DNA from 4 places in the Nocardia sp. NPDC004278 genome. Region 3 is predicted to be linked to each of the others. Evidence: riboswitches for the same ligand, from Rfam matches in the RefSeq annotation. Region 3 holds a riboswitch; each other region holds the start of a gene.
The links. Region 3 has a riboswitch for S-adenosylmethionine ahead of ACWEO2_RS08860 (rhodanese-like domain-containing protein). Riboswitches for the same ligand answer to the same signal wherever they lie in the genome.
Positions count from the first base shown of each region.

Region 1 (5,245 bases), on a different contig from region 3:
TTACGCGGCCGAGGCGGCGGTGCCGACACCGAGTGCGGCGAGAATCGCCGCGCTGATCTGCTCCAGCCGATCGCGGACCTGGGGGCGGCGCAGCATGGCCACCGCCCGGGAGGCGAGCAGGGCGAGCAGGATCATCTCCACGGCCGCGATGGTGCTTTCGATGGCGCCGAGCGCGAGGGTGTTCGCGAAGGTGACGTCGGTGAGGAACTGCGGCAGTACCGCCAGGTAGAACAGACCGACCTTCGGGTTGAACATGCACGACACCAGGCCCGCGGCGAATGCCGAGCGAATCGAGGTCGCCTCACCCGCGCTCGGCTGACCGGACACCTGCGCGCTGGCCCCGCGCTGTTTGCGGTGCTCGATCAGCGCCCGAATTCCCAAGTACACCAAGTAGATTCCGCCGATGACCTTGAGTGTCCGGTAGGCCGTCGCGGACTGTTCCAGCAGTGCGGCAACCCCCGCCGCGACCACTACCGCCCAGACGATGCCGCCCAGCGCCGAACCGATTGCCGCGGCGATGCCGGGGCGTGCGTCCACGATCGAGAATCGCAGCACCAGGAACGAGTCCGGGCCGGGCGTGATCGACAGCAGAACGCACAGGCCGACAAAGCTGAGCAGCAGGGAAAGCGTCACCTCTCGATGAGATCGCAGATCGCCCGGCTTTGCAAGGTTATTTATTTGAGTGCATGTATATGCACTGGCGAAAACGGCGGTTGACACGGCGGTGCGGCATCTGCCAATCTCGGTTCAGGTCATGAGTACCAGCGTCAAGCCCCGGCTAGCTGGTCGGCAACCCTCCTCCGCGGTGGGGTGCTCCGGGTGACGACCGGGCCGCAGCCCGACCGGGTGCGGCAAGCGCGGACTCGGATAATCACCTGATTACGGGTCCCATAACCGATGGGATTTTGTGATGACTGCTGCCGTTGACCAGACCTGTTCCGCCTTCGCCCGGGTCTCCGGCGACGATCTCCGGGTACCGCTGGTCCAGGGCGGGACGACCACCTACGCTAACTTCGACTACGCCGCGAGCGCACCGGCATTGGCGCAGGTCACCGATCGGGTGCAGCAGTTGCTGCCGTACTACGCGAGTGTGCACCGCGGCGCGGGCTACGCCTCGCGGATCTCCACCGAGTGCTACGAGGCGGCCCGCGGTTCGGTCACGCGTTTCCTCGATGCCGCCGACGACCAGGTGGTGGTATTCACCCGCAACACCACCGATTCGCTCAACCTGCTCGCCGCCTGCGTCCCCGGTGACACCGTGGTGCTGGATATCGAGCATCACGCGAACTTCCTGCCGTGGACCCGGCACGGCCGCCGCGTCGTCCGGGCGGCGTCGACCGTCGGGGAGACCATCCGCCAGCTCATCGCCGAATTGTGCAGTAAGCCAGCCGCATTGCTGGCGGTCACCGGCGCCTCCAATGTGACCGGTGAGGTACTGCCGCTCGAGCGCCTGGCCACCATCGCGCACCAGTGCGGCGCCCGCATCCTGGTCGATGCCGCCCAACTGGCACCGCATCGTCGGATCAGCCTGCGCGACACCGGCATCGATTACCTCGCCTTTTCCGGGCACAAGCTCTACGCGCCGTTCGGCGCGGGAGTGCTTGTCGGACGCCGGGATTGGCTCGATGCCGCCGAACCGTATCTGGCGGGCGGCGGCGCGGTCCGCGAGGTCGGTGTTGCCCGCACGGAGTGGGCACCCGCGCCACAGCGTCATGAGGCCGGCTCCCCTAATGTCCTCGGTGCGGCCGCGCTCGCCGCCGCATGTGACGCGCTCTGTGCGATCGATCCCGAATCCCTTACCACTCACGAACATCTGCTCGCCGATCGGCTGCGCACCGGCCTGTCCGCCATTCCCGGCGTCAACCTGCTGCGCATCTGGGACGACAGCCCGGATACCGTCGGCATCGTCGCCTTCACCCTGGACGGTTTCGCCCCCGGCCAGGTCGCGGCCTACCTCTCCGCCGAACACGGCATCGGCATTCGCGACGGCCGCTTCTGCGCCCACCCCTTGCTCGCGCGCCTCGGCCTCGACGGCGCGCTGCGTGCCAGCATCGGCCTCGGCACCAGCTCCGCCGATGTGGACCGTCTGATCGAGGCCATCGCCACCCTTGTCACCAGCGGCGCGAGCTGGAACTACGCCTGCACCGATGGACTGTGGCATCCGACCCCCGAGACCCGCCCCTTCACCAGCGACAATGCCGCGGACGGCGCCGCACCCTGCGTGATCGGCTAGCCCCACGTCCAGATCGATTGCTGCGCTACTCCCTCCGACTGCTCGCCGAGCGTAGTCATACAGCGGTCGAATACGGCGGCCTGGGCGACCACCATTCGGCTACGTTCGACGGACCCCGGCCCGGGGCTGAATATGGCAGGAGCTAGCTGGATGCGGCACTGAGGCCGCCGACTTCGTTCTGCGAAATTCACCGCGCGATCGCGACCCGATGGAACCTCCGCCCGGTCACCTGCGTCTAGGAAGGCGATGGCACTCGTCCAGCGAATCTCGGAAAGGCGGCTGAATGAATTCGGCAGAGCGGGATGCGCTCCAGTCCTGGACGGCTGGGATGCGCGGCCGTCGACTGACCGATGTCTACGAGCGCCAGCTACAGCAGTTCGGCGCAGCCAAATCGGAGCCCCGACCATGAGTTCGCCCGGGACGACCACCAAGGATCCGTCCACGGCGCCGCCGAAGGAACCGGTCAAGCCGAACTGACCCCGGACTCGACCCGGCCGTCATTATTGGACCTCGGTGCGGGCGACACCTTCCACATCGAGGTTCACCGGGGCTCATCGCTCGATCTCTAGCGATCGAACTCTATTGCTGCCCAGCAGAATTCGACTGCGCTCACTCTTCGAGCGAGGTCGGGCGGTAGTAGCGGCCCCGGTAGTAGAGCAGGGGCGCGGCGGCGGGCTGTTCCTCGGTGCTGTCGCGCACCCGGGTGACCAGGCCGACGACGAAGGTGTGGTCACCGATCGGGATCAGCTGCTTAATGGTGGCCCGGATCCAGATGGGGGTGCCGTGCAGCACCGGCTCGCCGCTGTCCAGGGTGGTCCACAGCGAACGATCGGTGAAGCGTTGATCGGCGGTGCGGGCGAAGCGCTGGGCCAGATCGTGCTGATGTTCGCCGAGGAAGTGGATGACCACGGACTCGGCCGCCCGCAGCGCGGTCAGGCTCGATGAGGTGTGGGCGATATTGAAGGAGACCAGCGGCGGCTCCAGCGACAGCGATGCGAAGGACGTGGCCGTGAAACCGACCGGACCATTTTCCGAGCCGAGGGTGACCACCGTGACGCCCGCGGGATAGTGCCGCATGGAGGCGCGGTACTGCTCGGCGGTGATACCGCTCAGATCGTCGGGAACCTGGATGTCCGTGGCAGGCGGTTGCGCATCGGTCACAGCTGCGCCTCGTCAGCGCTCGGTTCCGCTGCGACCGTTGGTGCTGTGTTGATGGCTCTCCGCTCGCTCACATGACGAAACTACGCCGGGTTTGTCGGTAATGGATCGCCCCATGGTTGTTGGATTGATCTCCATCCCGCGATCCGCGCTGTTCCCGGGCGGGCGCGGAATTCAGTCCACGTCGATCGGAAGTCCGGCGGTAATGCGCACCAGTTCGCGAAACGAGGTGCGGAACACGGTATTCGGAACGCCGCCCGCGGCCCACACCTCCCGGTGCGCCGATAGCGCATTGTCCACCCAGGTCGGCAGGTTGGTGGGGTGGCCGACCGGTGCGATACCGCCGATGGGCTGACCGGTCACCTGCTGCACCATATCGGCGGGGGCGGGGGTGAGCGTGCCCTCCAGCCGCGCGCCGGTGTTCGCCAGATCCACCTGATGCGCCCCGGAGACCAGCAGCAGCACCGGATCCTCGTCGAGCAGGAACACCAGCGACTTCGTAATGGCGCCCACATCGACGCCGAGTGCCCGTGCGGCATCGGCGGCGGTGGGCGTGGGAGCGGGCTGAGTGACGATGACACCATGGTGGCCGCGCGCGATCAGGGTATCCGCGACCCGGCATGCGACTGGTGGAAGCGACCTGCGCATGGATCCAGAGTAGAGCGATTGCGGGCGATACGCCGGGCGAGTTTCGCCGGTCAGTATTCGGGATATCCTTCGGTGGGTCCGAGCAGCCGGTCGATCCGGTCGTGCACCACCCGGACCAGCTCCGTTATGTTGCGCTGCGAGACCTGTTCGTGCACAACCGCATCGAAGGCGCGATCGAGATCGGATTGCGAGAGCGCGAGCAGTTCGACATCCGCCGTGGCCAGCAGCGCATCGCGATCCGGATAGGGCCGGGCGTCGGCGAGCGTGGCCGCCCAGGTGACATTGCAGCAGACTTCGAACAACGCGTGTACGGCACGGGCGCGAGTCATCGCATTGAAACGGTCGAGCCCTATTCCCTGATGCATCAGCACGATGGCCTCCCAGCCGGATGATGCGGAGTTTGCTGACTCGACCATCATGCGGCCAGCGTCGACTGGGCAACCAGCGCGCCACGCCAACTTTTGCACAGGATTTACATGCTGTGTTGGATTTGCAGCGCCTGCGTCGTATGCGCTTCGACGACTCGGACGCGAGACGGGCCGCGAACGTCGCTCGTAAGACTCGCTCCGTGGTGGTTACGGAAGTGGCCGGGCTGCGAACTGATCGCAAACCGGACTGCGAGGCGCGGGCAATCCGGTACCAGTGGCCGAGGTTCATGGCTTCGGCGCCGGTACTTCGACGGCTCGGACGCGAGACGTGCCGCGAACGTCGCTCGTGAGACTCGCTCCGTGGTGGTTGCGAGAGGCCGCAGACGACCGTCTCGATACGCTGTACAAATGACTGATTGGCAGGCGTTTACCGTTGCAACCAAAGACCATGTCGCGCAGGTCACACTGACCGGTCCCGGCAAGGGCAATGCGATGGGTCCGGACTTCTGGCGGGAGCTGCCGGAGATCTTCCGCGGCCTGGACGCCGATCCCGAGGTGCGTGCCATTGTGCTCACCGGTTCCGGGAAACACTTCTCCTATGGACTCGACCTGCCCGCGATGGCCGGGATGTTCGGTCCGCTGCTGGCGGATAAGGCACTGGCCGCGCCGCGCACCGACTTCCTCTACGAGGTGCGCCGAATGCAGGCCGCCGTGACCGCGGTGGCCGATTGCCGCAAGCCGGTCATCGTCGCGGTCTCCGGCTGGTGCATCGGTGGTGGGCTGGATCTGATCGCCGCCGCCGATATCCGCTATGCGAGCGCGGACGCGAAGTTCAGCC
Region 1 is NZ_JBSGEQ010000040.1:43,265-48,509, reverse strand. It holds gene ACWEO2_RS37375 (LysE family translocator) at 1-633, opposite strand; SAM riboswitch class IV at 751-864, shown strand; gene ACWEO2_RS37370 (aminotransferase class V-fold PLP-dependent enzyme) at 911-2,233, shown strand; gene ACWEO2_RS37365 (flavin reductase family protein) at 2,843-3,310, opposite strand; gene ACWEO2_RS37360 (YbaK/EbsC family protein) at 3,566-4,039, opposite strand; gene ACWEO2_RS37355 (2-oxo-4-hydroxy-4-carboxy-5-ureidoimidazoline decarboxylase) at 4,090-4,458, opposite strand; gene ACWEO2_RS37350 (crotonase/enoyl-CoA hydratase family protein) at 4,816-5,245, shown strand, end outside.
Region 1: linked by a shared signal. The riboswitch ahead of ACWEO2_RS37370 (aminotransferase class V-fold PLP-dependent enzyme) and the one ahead of ACWEO2_RS08860 (rhodanese-like domain-containing protein) in region 3 are both predicted to bind S-adenosylmethionine.

Region 2 (5,245 bases), on a different contig from region 3:
GTTTCGGTCAGCAGCTTCGAGACCGCTGCCGCTTCGGTCAGGAAGCCGTCGTGTCCGTCGCGGGAGTGCACGATCTCCAAACCTTCGCAGCCGGGGAGGCCGTCGGCCAATTCCTGCTGGGTTCGCAATGGGTACAGGCGATCGGAATCGACACCGCCGACCACGCACGGGACCGGGGTGGCGGCCAGCGCGGCCGATACACCGCCGCGGCCGCGGCCGATATCGTGCCGGTTCATCGCCTCGGAGAGCAGTACGTAGGTGGCGGGATCGAAACGGCTACAGAGCTTTTGGGCCTGGTGGTCCAGGTAGCTCTGCACCGCGTAGCGGCCGCCGTGCCACGGATCCTCATCGCCCTGCGCGTGGTTCTCGAAGCGGTGATCGAGTTCGCCCTCGGTCCGGTAGGTCAGGTGCGCGATGCGCCGGGCGATGCCCATGCCGGTCATGGGGGCGCGGTCGGTGTCGTGATAGTCGCCGCCCTGCCAGTCCGGATCGGCCTTGATGGCGGCGATCTGCGTTGTCTGCGTGCCGATCTGGTCGGCGGTGGCGCGTGCGCCGACGGCCAGCACCAGTGCGGATCCGACCCGCTCCGGAGTGCCGACCATCCACTCCAGCACGCGCATGCCGCCCATCGAACCGCCGACGACGGCGGCAAGGCGCTCGATGCCGAGCAGATCGAGCAGCGCCGCTTCCGCGGTCACCTGATCGCGGATGGAGATCTCCGGAAACCTTGCGCCCCAGGGCTTTCCGTCCGGCGCCAGCGATGACGGCCCGGTGCTGCCCTTGCAGCCGCCGAGCACATTCGTCGCGATGACGCACCATTCGTCGGTATCCACCGGCGCACCGGGGCCGACCATGCCGTCCCACCAGCCGGGCAGCGGGTGGATATCGTCGGGCACCCCGACGACGTGCGAGTCACCGGTCAGCGCGTGCTCGACCAGCACCACATTGTCCAGCGTGGGGGAGAGCTCGCCCCAGCGCTGCACGGCCAGATGGACGTCCGGGATGACCGCGCCGTTCTCCAGCCGCACATCCCCGATGGCGATGATGCCGAGCCGCCCGTCCGGCGGCGGCAGGGCCACCGCGGACGAACGGGCGGTACTCGGGTCGGCACTCACAGTCACGTCGTGGCCGCCGCGAAACCGGCTCGCAGATCGGCCAAGATGTCATCGATCCCCTCGATACCCACGGCGAGCCGGACCAGCCCAGGGGTGACGCCGGAGGCCAGTTGCTCAGCGGGCGTCAACTGCGAGTGTGTCGTCGACGCCGGGTGGATTACCAGAGAACGCACATCCCCGATGTTAGCTACATGGCTGTGCAGGGCTAACGCGTCCACGAACTTCTTGCCCGCATCGACGCCGCCGCGCAGCTCGAACGCGACGATCGCGCCCGCGCCCTTCGGCGCCAGCTCGGCGGCGCGTCGATGCCACGGCGAGGATGGCAAGCCCGCGTAGAACACCGATTCCACGGCCGGATGTGTGCTCAGGAATTCGGCCACCGCCTGTGCGTTGGCGACGTGACGCTCCAGCCGCAGGCTCAGTGTTTCGATGCCCTGACTGATCAGGAACGCGTTGAACGGCGATACCGCCGCACCGAGGTCACGCAGCAGTTGCACCCGTGCCTTGAGTGCGAAGGCCGGAGCGCCGAGATCGGCGAAGACCGCGCCGTGGTAGCTCGGGTCCGGGGTGGTGAAACCGGGGAAGCGGGATTCACCCTGCGCGTCGCGCACGGTCCAGTCGAAGGTGCCGCCGTCGACGATCACGCCGGCGACCGCCGAACCGTGCCCGCCCAGGTACTTGGTCGCCGAATGCACGACGATGTCCGCGCCGTGGGCCAGCGGCTGGATCAGGTACGGGGTCGCGACCGTATTGTCAACGATCAGCGGCAGGCCCGCCGCGTGTGCGATCGCGGAGATGCCGCGGATATCGAAGATCGCGCTGCTCGGGTTGGCGATAGTCTCGCCGTAGAAGGCCTTGGTATTCGGCCGGATTGCCGCGCGCCACTGCTCGAGGTCGTCCGGATCCTCGACGAAGGACACCTCGATGCCGAGCTTGGGCAGCGAGTAGTGGAACAGGTTGTAGGTGCCGCCGTAGAGGTGCGGGCTGGAGACGATGTGATCGCCAGCGGCCGCGAGATTGAGGATCGCGTAGGTCTCCGCGGCCTGACCGGATGCCAGCAACAGCGCGGCCACACCGCCTTCCAGGGCGGCGATGCGCTGCTCGACCACGTCCTGGGTCGGGTTCATGATCCGGGTGTAGATATTGCCCGGCTCGGCCAGCCCGAACAGCGCGGCTGCATGATCGGTGTCACGGAAGGCGTACGAAGTGGTCTGGTAGATCGGGAGTGCGCGTGCGCCGGTGATCTCGTCGGGGGTCTGGCCCGCGTGGATCTGCTTGGTCTCGAAGGACCACTGCGCCGGATCGGTTCCGGCGGCGTCGATATCGGTCGCGGACGCGTTGGGGTCACTCATGACTTGCTCCAAAGAGGTTGTTCGCCAGCAGGTTTCAATGGGATGCGGGTGACGTACAACAACAACACATGGCGGGAACCTCCTGAAGTGCGCGCTTGCTCTCGGCTTTCGAGAGCCCGGTCATCACCCGGAGCACCCCACCGCAGCTGGAGGGTTGCCGTCCAGCAAGCCGGGGCTTCGCGCTGGCACTCATGACCTGACCGACATGGTAACCGGAGTGCGGTCGTCGGCCGAAATCCGTTACCGGTTTTCCGCCGTGGCGGCGTCGGTGCGCCCGGTGCATACCCGCATGAACTCGTCGAATGATGTGGTGAACGCATTGCGGGCGTCGGCAGCGGCGGCCGAGGCGTCGGCATCCTCGAAGATCGAGTTCGAGCATTCCATGCTGAGATGACCGATCAGCTGCCAGGCGCCGACGACCAGGCGGACCGGCAACGCGTTGGGCTGGGTGTCGAGTCGGTCGGCGATCACTTCGGCGATCGCGACGTTCTTATCGTCGGCGAGTTCCATGCTCTGCGCGCTGACCGTCGGGCTGCTGCGCAGGATCCGCTGCATCTGCTGGAAGCGCCGGAACGAGATGGGGCCATCGACACTTTTCGCGGCGTGATCGACGACCTGCAGGAATGCCTCGCGCAGCGATTGCAGTTCATTGCCGGTGACCGGAAGTCCGCGCAGGCATTCGGCGATGGCCAGGCCGAAATCCTTGACCGGCCCGAGGACGATGTCCTCTTTGCTGTCGAAGTATCGGTTGATGGTGCGCGGTGATACGTCCGCGCCGTTCGCGATCTGCTCGACCGTCGTCGCGTCGAATCCCTGTGCGTCGCACAGGTCCAATGCGACCTCGATGATGCGCAGCCGGGTCTGCTGCTTCTTGCGTTCGCGCAATCCCACGCTCGCGCCGCCGGGAGACGAACCTGGGTTTTGGTTTGCTGTGGCGCGCACAGCATCGTTGGCCGCGGCGCTCGCGACGATCGGCGTTGATGACTCGAGCATGTCCCCATGCTATCGCAATCGGGACATTTTGTGTCCTTTACGGCCAAATGTCCGAGTGCGACATTTTTCTCTTGACGACAAATGTCTGTCGATGACAGGATGACTGCACGACTTCAGACGGCTAGGAGAAGACAGTGAGCGAGACCGCGACAGTGGTGGAAGTTCCGGAAAGGCAGGCCAGCTCGACGCGCTGGCTGGCACTGGGGGTGATTGCATTCGCCCAGCTCATGGTGGTTCTCGACGCCACCATCGTGACCATCTCGCTGCCCTTCGCGCAGCAGGATCTCAACATCAGCGACGGCAACAGGCAGTGGATGCTCACCGCATACACGCTGATCTTCGGCGGTCTGCTGCTGCTCGGCGGACGGCTGGCCGACTACATGGGACGTCGGCGAGTCTTCATCGTCGGCATGGTCGGCTTCGCCGGGGCATCCGCGGTGGCCGGTCTGGCGCAGAACGGCGCCGAGTTGTTTGCCGGGCGTGCGCTGCAGGGCGCGTTCGCGGCATTGCTCGCACCGGCGGCGCTGTCATTGCTCTCGGTGACCTTCACCGAGGCGAAGGAGCGTGCGACCGCGTTCGGCGTCTTCGCCGGAATCTCCGCGGGTGGCGCGGCGCTCGGCCTGATCATCGGTGGCGCACTGACCGAGTACGCCTCCTGGCGGTGGTGCCTGCTGGTGAACACCCCCGTCGCATTGCTCGCGCTGCTCGGCACGCTGGCGTTCGTGGTCAAGGATGTGCCGATCCCGCGTACCGGCGGCTATGACGTCCCGGGTGCGGTCACCGTGACGCTCGGTCTGATCGCCATCGTGTACGGATTCAGCCGGGCCGCCGAGGACGGCTGGCTGGCCGGGAGCACCCTTGGGCTGCTCATCGTCGGTGTCGCACTGCTGATCGCCTTCGTCGTCATCGAGCGTCGCTCGACGAATCCGCTGCTGCCGCTGCATATTCCGGGTGAGATCAACCGCGGTGGCGCCTTCATCGCCGCATTGCTGATCCCGATCGCCATGTTCGCGATGTTCCTGTTCCTGAGCTACTACTTCCAGATCACCCTCGGCTACTCGTCGCTGAAGGCCGGCTTCGCCTTCCTGCCGTTCCCGGCGGGCATCGCGATCTCCGCCGGTGTCACCAGCGCGCTGCTGCCGAAGCTTGGCCCGCGTCCGCTGATGGTGGCGGGTGCCGCGCTCGGTGTGCTGGGACTGGTGTGGCTGGCGCAGCTGAGCTTCGGCGACAGCTACGCGGCCACTGTGCTGCCCGCGGAGGTACTGATCGCCCTCGGCATGGGCCCGCTGTTCGTCGGCATGCAGACCGTCGCGCTGCATCAGGTCGAGGAGGAGGATTCGGGTGTGGCCAGTGCGCTGCTGAACGCGGCCCAGCAGGTCGGCGGTGCGGTCGGTACCGCGCTGCTCACCACGATCTCGGTGCAGACGGCCAAGACCTTCGCGCAGAACAACCCGACGGTCGACAACCTGATGGCCCGTGCCTCGATCCACAGCTATGACGTCGCGTTCTATGTCGGCGCCGGATTCTTCCTCGCCGCAATTCCAGTGATCGCGTTGATGATTCGGGACAAGCCGGAAAACCTGATCGAGGGATCCGAGGAGGGCTCGCGGATTCCGCTCGCGGTCTGATCATGAAATAGCTGGTCCGGGTGTCCTTCGGGATACCCGGACATTGCTATTTCGCGGTGGTGCGCGTCACTGCCGACCTACTTGTCGGTAACAATTTCGAGCGTCTTCACATGGGGGGCTGCTCGCGCGGCGCGGTCAATGGCAGCAGTACGCTTGT
Region 2 is NZ_JBSGEQ010000012.1:22,006-27,250, forward strand. It holds gene metX (homoserine O-acetyltransferase MetX) at 1-1,121, opposite strand, end outside; gene ACWEO2_RS19770 (bifunctional o-acetylhomoserine/o-acetylserine sulfhydrylase) at 1,118-2,467, opposite strand; SAM riboswitch class IV at 2,554-2,664, opposite strand; gene ACWEO2_RS19775 (TetR family transcriptional regulator) at 2,708-3,460, opposite strand; gene ACWEO2_RS19780 (MFS transporter) at 3,595-5,088, shown strand.
Region 2: linked by a shared signal. The riboswitch ahead of ACWEO2_RS19770 (bifunctional o-acetylhomoserine/o-acetylserine sulfhydrylase) and the one ahead of ACWEO2_RS08860 (rhodanese-like domain-containing protein) in region 3 are both predicted to bind S-adenosylmethionine.

Region 3 (5,245 bases):
AGCCTGCCATCACCAAGCCTCGGCCGCCGATTGTGCCGTCGGAGCGATCGATCTCGGCCAGGGCGCGCCGTCCCATGAACCAGGCGAACGGGCCGATCAGGGTACACAGCACCAGGCTCAGAATTCCGAGGATCAATATCAACACGGCCTGGGGATGATCCGCCGGTGGGTGTGGATAACTTGGGTAACCGGCCCCCGCTGGAGTTTCGGTCATGCAGGAAGCGTATGACAGACCGCCGTGAAGCGGGATGAATCTGTGTCGCTCCGCGGCGACCACCCGCCTACGGCCGGGTTGCACTCACTCGATGGCAGGGAACGGAATCGTATCCGCCGCTTCGAGTTTCGGGATCTCATCGCGTCGCAGCGGCAGGGTCGGCTGTTCGGTGCGCGGGATCGGCAGGGTGGGTGCGGGATCGGTCGGAATCTTGCGTGCGCGGGCGGGCAGTCGATAGAACGCCCGCGCGTTGTCCTCGAGCACCTTGAACATATCGGTGCCGACCACATCGCAGATCAGATCGACGTCGGAGTCCACGAAGGGCCGTCCCGCCCTGGTGCCGGGCAGATCGGTGCCGAACATGAGCGCCTCGGGATTGACGGCGTGGATGCGGCGCAGCGTATCGGCCACATTCATGTGCACCCGCCCGAAACCGGTCGCCTTCACCCGCGCGCCGCCATCGACCAGATCGAGCAGGTAGGGCAGGCCCTCCTCGGACATGCCGAGGTGGTCGATGGAGAGCACCGGAAGTTTCGAGATCACCGGTTGCAGCGAGGTGAGCATGGTGCCGTCGATATAGACCTCGACATGCCAGCCGACCAGTTCGTGCGCCCGCAGCGCCAGCCGGGTCATCGCGGTGATATCCGCGGCCGCGCGCTTTACGTTGAACCGCAGTGCCCGCACGCCGATCCGGTCGAGTTCGCTGATCTCGGCATCGGTGGCATCGGGGTCCAATGTGGTGACACCGACCCAGCCCTCGCCCAGTTCCGCGAGTGCCGCCTTCAGGTAGGTCTGATCGGTGCCTTGGAAGGATCCGCTGACCACGGCCCCACCGCCGACATCGAAGCGAGACATGCGCTTTCGGTAATCGGCAATGGTGAACGGGTCGGGCAGGTAGCCCTCGTTCTCGGCCAGCGGGAACCCCGGGTCGAAGATGTGGAGATGGGCATCGAACACTTGTACAGAATGCCTCAGTAAAGGATTTTCCGCTGCCGTAGACCCGACAGATTTTGCACTGCTGCGGCCGTATCGGATTGTCGAGTGCCACAGGGGGTGACGCGCACCCCCTGTGGCACCGGCACTAGACCTTGTGCGGTTCGCTGGCGCGCAGCATGTCCTCGCGCTCGACGACCTTGACGCGCTCGCGGCCCTCCGGCTCACCGAGTGCGCGCTCATGCGCGTCGAGGCGGTACCAGCCCTGCCAGGTGGTGAACGGGATGCCCTTGCCCTCGAGGAATTCGATGACGGCGTCCAGTTCCGGCTTCTCGGCCGGGGTGAAGTTCACGCTGTCGTCGAGCAGGCAGGCCACGGTCTCGTTGGCATCGCCCTTGGTGTGGCCGATGAGGCCGACCGGACCGCGCTTGATCCAGCCGGTGACGTAGGTGCCGGGCAGGTAGCGCTGCGCACCGTCGGCGTCCTCGTCGGCGATGACGCGTCCGGCCTCGTTCGGGACCACACCGGCCTGATCGTCGAACGGCAGGTTGGTGAGGTTCTGCGACAGGTAGCCGACGGCGCGGTAGATGGCCTGGACGTCCCAGTCCTTGAAGACACCGGTGCCCTTGACATTGCCGGTGCCGTCGAGCTGGGTGCGCTCGGTGCGCAGGCCGACGACCCTGCCGTCCTCGCCGATGATCTCCGCGGGGGACTCGAAGAAGTGCAGGAACAGCTTGTGCGGGCGGTTGCCGACATCGCGGATGGCCCACTGCTCGAGCGTATTCGCGATCATGTCGACCTGCTTGGAGTGCCGACGCGCGGCCTCGGAGCCCTCGTCGTAGTCGATGTCCTCGGGATCGACGATGACCTCGATGGTCGGGGAGTGGTCGAGTTCGCGCAGCTCGAGCGGGGTGAACTTGGCCTGCGCCGGGCCGCGGCGGCCGAAGACGTGCACCTCGACCGCCTTATTGGCTTTCAATCCGGCGTGGACGTTTGGTGGTATCTCGGTCGGCAGCAGTTCGTCACCGGTCTTGGCGAGCACACGTGCGACATCGAGTGCGACATTGCCGACACCGAGGACGGCGACCTTCTCGGCCTCCAGCGGCCAGGTGCGCGGCACATCCGGATGTCCGTCGTACCAGGACACGAAGTCCGCGGCGCCGTAGCTGCCGTCCAGGCCGATGCCGGGGATGTCCAGCGCGCGGTCGGCGTTGGCGCCGGTGGAGAAGATCACCGCGTCATAGAACGTGCGCAGATCGTCGAGGGTGATGTCGGTGCCGTAGTCGATATTGCCGAGCAGGCGAACCTGCGGCTTGTCGAGCACCTTGTGCAGGGCGGTGATGATGCCCTTGATGCGCGGGTGGTCCGGCGCGACGCCGTAGCGGATCAGACCGAACGGCGCCGGCATGCGCTCGTACAGGTCGATGCTCACCTCGGCATCGGACTTCATCAACGCGTCGGCGGCGTAGATACCGGCCGGTCCTGCGCCCACGATCGCGATGCGAAGCGGGCGAGTCCCGGCGGTGTGCGCGTCAGGCCCGGAGGCGGCAGCTTGCGTAACCACGGAGGGCTCGCGCGCACCGCTAGTCGACTCTGCACTGTTTTCGGTCATCTTTTACGCGCACCCTTATGGTCGAAACAATTATGGCGTCAGTCTTAGCTTAGGCTAACTTGGCGCACCTTTTGGTTGCACCTGACGATGCGGACGGGCGGCTCGCGGCTGCACAGTCGCTACGTCGGTGAGCTGGCATATGGCTATGACAGCAGGCCGCAGTCTCGCGATTCTATCGGTGGCGCATGGCGCACCCTGCGGGCGGTGCGTGAACCGGATGGTTGCCACCCGGGCTCACTTACCCGAGTACCCACTGTCCGGTTGGCTATCGAATTATTGCTGTGCCGCTGCCGTGCGGGGTCGCGCCCGGTCCGGGGGTGCCTGTCGGATACCGCTGCCCACCAGGGATGATCGACCCATGACAGAGCAGCAGGGCACCGATGACGAACCAGTGATCGAGGTCGACCAGACCGATCGGCGCACGATGGCGCCGTTCATCGCGGCAGCCGTATTCGCGGCCGTCGTCCTGGTCGCCATCGTGCTGGGCGCGGTGCTCTCGCCCGCTGAGAAAAATGTCACAGAATCGGACAAGATCGCGGCCGCGGTGCATCGCTATGCAGAGGCCAGGGGCACCACCGACAACACACCGCCACCCGCGGTGGCCTGCCAAGGATTCGACGAGAGCAAGTCGCCGCTGGCCGCCCAGTTCGGTGGCGCTGCGGCCGGAAAGTCGATCAAGGTCACCAACATTGACAACGCCATGGTCGATGGCGATAGGGCGAAGGCGAACGTGACCATCGCGGTCGACGGCCGGGAGACGCCAGCGACGTGGAATCTGGTTCGCTCCGGCGACCGCTGGATCGTCTGCAACTGATTACCCGGCGTGGCGCTGACCTGGGTTTGACAGGGCGGCCCCTGCCCAGGCAATCTCGGACACAGGTCATGAGAACCAGCGTCAAGCCCCGGCTAGCTGGTCGGCAACCCTCCTCCGCGGTGGGGTGCTCCGGGTGACGACCTGGCCGCGCACCGAAACCCAGGTGCGGCAAGCGTGGATTCACAGGAGGATCGCATGACATATGCCGGTGACATCACCCCCCAGCAGGCGTGGGAGTTGTTGCGCGACAATCCCGAGGCCGTCTTGGTCGATGTGCGCACCGAGGCCGAATGGCGCTTCGTCGGCGTCCCCGATACGAGTTCGATCGATCGGCCGACGGTGCTGATCGAATGGGTCGACACCAGTGGCGCCCGCAACGGTGAGTTCGTCGCACAGCTGACCTCGGCGCTGGAGGGTCGCGATCCGGCGGCGCCCGTCGTCTTTCTGTGTCGCTCCGGGCAGCGTTCCATCGGTGCCGCGGTCGCCGCGACCGGTGTCGGGATCGAACCGTCGTACAACGTGCTCGAGGGCTTCGAGGGCCCCATCGACGAGTTCGGTCACCGCGGCGGCTCCGGCTGGCGCGCACTCGGTCTGCCGTGGCGGCAGTCATGATCACCGGGGGTGCGTTCGACAAACCGCTGCCCAAGGGGGTCGGCCCCGCGACGCTCGGCGTCCGAGGCGGCCTGCGCCGCTCCGGATTCGAGGAGACCGCCGAGGCGCTGTACCTGTCCTCCGGTTTCGTCTATGAGAGCGCCGAGGCGGCCGAGGCCGCGTTCACCGGCGATATCGAGCATTTCGTCTACTCCCGCTACGGCAACCCGACGGTGGCCATGTTCGAGGAGCGACTGCGCCTGATCGATGGCGCCGAGGCCTGTTTCGCGACCGCGAGCGGTATGTCGGCGGTATTCACCGCGCTCGGCGCGCTGCTGGGTGCGGGCGATCGACTGGTGGCCGCGCGCAGCCTCTTCGGCTCGTGCTTCGTGGTGTGCAATGAGATCCTGCCGCGCTGGGGTGTGGAGACCGTCTTCGTCGACGGCGATGATCTGGACCAGTGGGAGCAGGCGCTGTCGGTGCCGACCCAGGCCGTGTTCTTCGAGACGCCGGCCAACCCGATGCAGACGCTGGTCGATGTGCGCCGGGTGACCGAGCTCGCCCATGCCGCGGGCGCGAAGGTGGTGCTGGACAATGTCTTTGCCACCCCGCTGCTGCAGCGCGGTTTCGAACTCGGCGCGGATGTGCTGGTGTATTCCGGTACCAAGCACATCGACGGTCAGGGCCGGGTGCTCGGCGGCGCGATTCTCGGCCCGCACGACTACATCGACGGTCCGGTGAAGAATCTTATGCGCCATACCGGTCCGGCGCTGAGCCCGTTCAATGCGTGGACCCTGCTCAAGGGTTTGGAGACCATGCCGCTGCGGGTGCGTCATTCGACCGAATCCGCATTGCGCATCGCGCGCTTCCTCGAGGGCAACAAGTCCGTCTCCTGGGTGCGCTATCCGTATCTGGAGTCGCATCCGCAACACGAGCTGGCGACCAGTCAGATGAGCGGCGGCGGCACGGTGGTCACCTTCGAGCTGAACGCGCCGGCACACGAGGCGAAGAAGCGCACCTTCGAGGTGCTCAACCGGTTGCGCATCATCGATATCTCCAACAACCTCGGTGACTCCAAGAC
Region 3 is NZ_JBSGEQ010000004.1:339,096-344,340, reverse strand. It holds gene ACWEO2_RS08880 (DUF4190 domain-containing protein) at 1-214, opposite strand, end outside; gene ACWEO2_RS08875 (amidohydrolase family protein) at 299-1,171, opposite strand; gene ACWEO2_RS08870 (FAD-dependent oxidoreductase) at 1,296-2,648, opposite strand; gene ACWEO2_RS08865 (Rv0361 family membrane protein) at 3,118-3,573, shown strand; SAM riboswitch class IV at 3,638-3,754, shown strand; gene ACWEO2_RS08860 (rhodanese-like domain-containing protein) at 3,769-4,185, shown strand; gene ACWEO2_RS08855 (O-succinylhomoserine sulfhydrylase) at 4,182-5,245, shown strand, end outside.

Region 4 (5,245 bases), on a different contig from region 3:
CTTGCGGGTCCAGGTTTCGATGGGTGTGTCGTCCAATGACCGGGTCTCCGGCCGGATCGTGGCCGCGGTCGTGCCCGCGGACGCCAATGACAAGGGCCCGCAGCTGAAGGCGCCCGATTCGCTGGCCGCCAAGGTGCGGGTCGAGCCGTACAGCCAGGACGGTTATGTCGGCAGCAAGGTGTTCTTCGAGGATCTGTCCTTCGGCGAGGTCGGCCAGCTCGGCGGACTCTCCGATCAGACCCAGGGCATGTTCAATCTGTCGTTCCAGCGCACCGGCGACCTGGTCAGCCTCAACGGCCGGGTCGACCTGAAAGCCGTTCCGCCACACGGGTCGGACGTCCAGTTCACGGTGGCCTTCCCGGCCCGCGTCGCCAAAACCAACGGCAACCGCGAGGATGACTCCACCGTCTCCTGGAAGCTCCCGGCCGGCGATGTCTCCACGCTGCGCGCCGAGGTCAGCTACGCCGACCCGAATACCCGTTCCTTCGCGGGCTGGGCCGGAATCGTCGGCGGCATCACCCTCGCCGTCGCCGCCATCATCGCCGCCATCGCCTACATGGACCGGAACCCCGCACCCCCCGGCGCCCCCGAATTCAACTTCTCCCTGAGTAGTCTCCGGCGTTCGCTCGTACGCCGCTGACATTCCGCACCCCGCACCCAGTTGTTTCGATACCGAACGCCAACGCCCGGTCGATGCTGAGCGCCACGGCACGATTGTGACGACAATCAAGACGTCGCAGTCGGCAGCAGCGATCTCGGCACGAACCGGCATTGCGATGCCATCAAGGCGCAGTGAAACGCAACGCGCGACCGAGCACCCCGCCCATGGCATACCCCATGCCGAACACCGCGACGGCACAACCGTGACCAGGACACTCGAGGCGAGAATCATGACGCCGCCGGACGCGTGGATCGCGTCGATACGAAACGCGAGTACGTCGCGCGCGCCTGATCGGCCCGACGACGGCGTCATTCGACGCACCTTGGCGGCGAGGCCATGACAGCGGCGGAGGCGCTGAAGGAGGGCTTGGCGATCGCGACGCCGTATGGTGCGGCAATCGCGCTGATCGGTTGTGGGATCGCGCTGTTCAATCGGGCGACGGTGCGCAGGCTGCCGGTGGTGCCGACGGCGGTTCTCGAACCCGTGACGATCTGTATTCCGGCGCGCGATGAGGCGCGGCGCCTGCCCGAGCTGATCGATGATCTGCGGGGCCAGGTGGGGGTGCCGCGGCTGCGGGTGTTGATCCTCGATGACGCGTCCAGTGATGGGACCGAAGCGGCCGCGGTGGCGGCGATCGCGGGTGATCCGCGATTCACGGTGATCCGATCCGAGGTCGAACCCGCACCGGGTTGGACCGGGAAGTCCGCGGCCTGTGCTCGGCTGGCCGAGCTGGCGGATGCGACGGTGCTGATATTCCTCGATGCCGATGTGCGGCTGGCCCCGCGCGCGATCGCCGCGGCAGTCACCGAACTGCGCCGGAGCCGGGCCGCATTGTTATCGCCGTGGCCGTACCAGGTGGCCGAATCGGTCGCCGAGGCGCTGGTTCAGCCGCTGCTGTGCTGGTCGTGGGCGGCGAGCCTGCCGATCGAGATCGCCGATCGCGGCCGCAGACCCTCGACGGTGGTCGCCTGCGGCCAATTCCTCGTCTTCGATGCCACGGCCTATTACGCCGTCGGCGGTCACGCGGCGGTGGCCGCCAGCCCCACCGAGGATCTGGATATCGCTCGCGCCCTGCGCCGTTCCGGTCGCCGCACCGCACTGGTCGCGGCGGGTCGCGCCGCCCGGACCCGAATGTACCGGGACGCAACCGAACTCGAGGCGGGCTACACCCGCTGGCTGTGGTCGGCCTACGGCGGCACGACCGTCGGCGGCGCAGCCGTGGGAGCTATTGCAGCACTGGCCTATTGGGTACCTCCGCTGGCCGCCGTCGCCGGTCACGGCCGGGTGCGCGCCGCCGGTCTCCTCGGCTACAGCGCCGCGGTCACCGGCCGCTTACTCGCCCGCTCACTCGAAAGCGGCTCACTGACCCGCGCCGATATCCTTGCCGCCCTGGCCCACCCGGTCTCCATCGCCGCCTATCTACGCCTGTGGTCCCGCTCGCGCCGCGCCCACCGCGCGAACACGTTGACCTGGAAATCCCGCCACCTCGACACCGCCCACTGACCGAGACCAGGCCGAATCCATGGCGGCAATGCCCGACCGACCCGCCACCAGATCTTGATCAATCGGGCAGTCGCACGCCCGAAACCAGCTGACGCCATATCCCAGGCCGGGCCTGGCAGCCCGCTCCCCAAACGGCATGGCGACCCCGGACGTCGACCGGCTCAGCGCACGCCAGCTGGCGCCATATCCAGGCCGGGCCCGGCACCCGCTCCCCAAACGGCATGGCGACCTCAGACGTCGGCCGGTCTCAGCGCACCGAGGTGATGCCGACCGTCGGGAGGAAGAAGCAGGGCTTGCCGCCGTTGTCCATGGTGCCGAACACCGCGGCCAGGACGGTGCCGGAACCGGTCTCGACGGGGACGGCGCGGATGCCTCCGGTGGGGAATGTGGCGAAGAAGTTCTGGAAGGCGCGTTCGGCGAGTGGTCGCATTTCGGCAGGGATTTCCGCGGGCACCATGGTTCGGACGACGTCGGAGATCGGGCCCATGGCGGTGACGCCGCTGCGGCCATTGGCCAGGTTCAGCCAGGCGACGTTCATGCCGGAGATGTTCGTGCTGTCCGGGGCTACGCCGTAGGGCATGAAGGTGAACAGGGTTTGGCCCGTTTTGACCGCGGACAGGTCTAGTCCCGGAATGGCCACGGTGGTCTTGGGCCACGGCCCGGGCACAGCACCCGCGACGGCGGGGACCAGGCCGAGGGAGTTGCTGCTGGAGCAGAACGCCGCAGCCGCCGGGTACAGGAACGGGTCGATGCCCAAGGCGCGCAGCGCCTCGACGGTGGCTTGGTAAGCACCGAACGCATCTCCGGGTGCGGCTTGGACGGACGGCGCCGGCGCCGCCGGGATTGCGGCTCCGGGTATCGGCGCAGGTACCGCGACGGCGAGGCCGGGGGCGGCGAGCGTCAGCGCGGCCGCACCGGTCGCGATGGCGGTAAGCGTGGTCAGACGGCGCAGCAGGGTCACGTGAACCTCCTCAGCGTCGGGCACGAACGAGGTCAGAGAGTACTCCAGCAAACCACCGGAACTGCGCTGATTTCGACTGGCAACGCCATCGCGTCGCGCACCGTACCGGACCGTCGCGACGAAACGCCGGTTGCACCCTCCAGGCGAAATACGCCGGACGGACCGCACCCGAAGCGTCGCGATCCACCGCACGACCCGGTCGATAATCCCTGTTCACGACCGTTCGGACAAGATCTGCGCTCACACTGATTCGTACCCTTGTGCCGGAGTTCGCCTGCTTCGCATGATGTTTCGGCTAGACCGACCGACCCGTGCTCGGCGTCGGACACACCATCCAGAGCGACCGAGAGACCTGGCTCGTCGACGTCGCAGCAACCCCCCGGTCATCGGGTGCGGGTGCTTCCGCCGGGAACGATGGAGGAACCGAAATCATGAGCGCGTCCGTTGCATCCGATGCCCGATCGGATGTTCCGATACCGGGTGCACCCGGCACTGCCGTAACCATCGCCTACGCACCGCCGATCGCCAGGGCCTGGCATCCGTGGCGCTGGGTGATCAGCGCCATCGCGCTGGTACTGCTCGCGCAGTTCATCCATGGACTGGTCACCAATCCGGGCTGGGATTGGTCGACCTTCGCCAAATACTTCACCGCGAAGTCGGTGTTATCGGCGCTGAAGGTCACCTTGGAGCTGACCCTGTGGGGTACCGCACTCGGATTCCTGATCGGCACCGCACTGGCAATCGCCCGGTTGTCGAATAATCCGGTGCTGCGGGTGATCTCGTGGGTCTATATCTGGGCGTTCCGCTCGATTCCGTTGATCGTGCAGCTGCTGTTCTGGTTCAACATCGCCTACCTCTACAACACGCTTTCGCTCGGCATCCCGTTCGGCCCCGAATTCCTCACCTTCGAGGTGAACGGGGTGATCAGCGGGTTCACCGCGGCGGTCATCGGCCTCGCGTTGCATCAGGCCGCATATTCGGCCGAGATCATCCGGGCCGGATTCATCTCGGTCGATCCCGGACAGTTGGAAGCCGCCGCGGCACTCGGGATTCCGCGGCTGCGACAGTTCCGCACCGTCGTCGTCCCGCAGGCGATGCGCTCGATCCTGCCGAATGCGACCAATGAGGTGATCAGCCTGTTCAAGGGCACCTCGATCGTTTCGGTAATGGCGATCGCGGAACTCTTCTACCAGGTCCAGGTCATCTACGGACGCAACGGCCGGGTGGTGCCACTGCTCATGGTCGCGACGGTCTGGTACATCGTGCTGACCACGATTCTCTCGGTGGCGCAGTACTACATCGAACGGCACTATGCCAAGGGCGCGCACCGGACACCGCCACCGACGCCGATCCAGCAGGTGTGGCACAAGCTGCGCGAAATCGCCGAAAGCGGGTCCGCCGCACCGCGCGGAGCCACCCGATGAGCGCACCGGTCACTGCAACGAACGACACCACCGTCGACAAAGCCCCCGCCGTCGCAGTTCGCGGCGTGCGAAAGTCCTACGGCACCACCGAAGTACTGCGCGGTATCGACCTGACGGTGCGGGCGGGTGAGGTGGTCACCGTGATCGGCCCGTCCGGCTCCGGCAAGTCGACACTGCTGCGGGTGATCAACCACCTGGAGTCCCTGGACGCGGGCACCGTGCACATCGACGGCGAGCTGATCGGATATCGGCTGCGCCGCAATAGGTTGCACGCGCTATCGGATCGCGAGGTGCGCAAGCAGCGCTCGCATATCGGCTTCGTCTTCCAGCAGTTCAATCTCTTCCCGCACCTGACGGTGCTCGACAATGTCACGCTCGCACCGATTTCCGCGCAGGGTCGCCCGCGCAAGGAGATCGAGCGCGAGGCCGAGGAACTGCTGGACCGGGTCGGCATCGGCGAACTGGCCGACGCCTATCCGCGGCGGCTGTCCGGCGGACAGCAGCAGCGGGTGGCCATTGCCAGGGCGTTGGCGCTGCGACCGCCGGTGATCCTGTTCGACGAACCGACCTCGGCACTGGATCCGGAACTCGTCGGCGAAGTTCTCGACGTGATCCGCGATCTCGCCGACGGTGGCACCGCGCTGGTGATCGTCACCCACGAAATCGGGTTCGCCCGTGAGGTGGCCGACACCGTGG
Region 4 is NZ_JBSGEQ010000056.1:2,889-8,133, forward strand. It holds gene ACWEO2_RS41380 (LppM family (lipo)protein) at 1-640, shown strand, start outside; gene ACWEO2_RS41385 (glycosyltransferase family 2 protein) at 998-2,164, shown strand; gene ACWEO2_RS41390 (hypothetical protein) at 2,412-3,125, opposite strand; SAM riboswitch class I at 3,453-3,546, shown strand; gene ACWEO2_RS41395 (amino acid ABC transporter permease) at 3,557-4,549, shown strand; gene ACWEO2_RS41400 (amino acid ABC transporter ATP-binding protein) at 4,546-5,245, shown strand, end outside.
Region 4: linked by a shared signal. The riboswitch ahead of ACWEO2_RS41395 (amino acid ABC transporter permease) and the one ahead of ACWEO2_RS08860 (rhodanese-like domain-containing protein) in region 3 are both predicted to bind S-adenosylmethionine.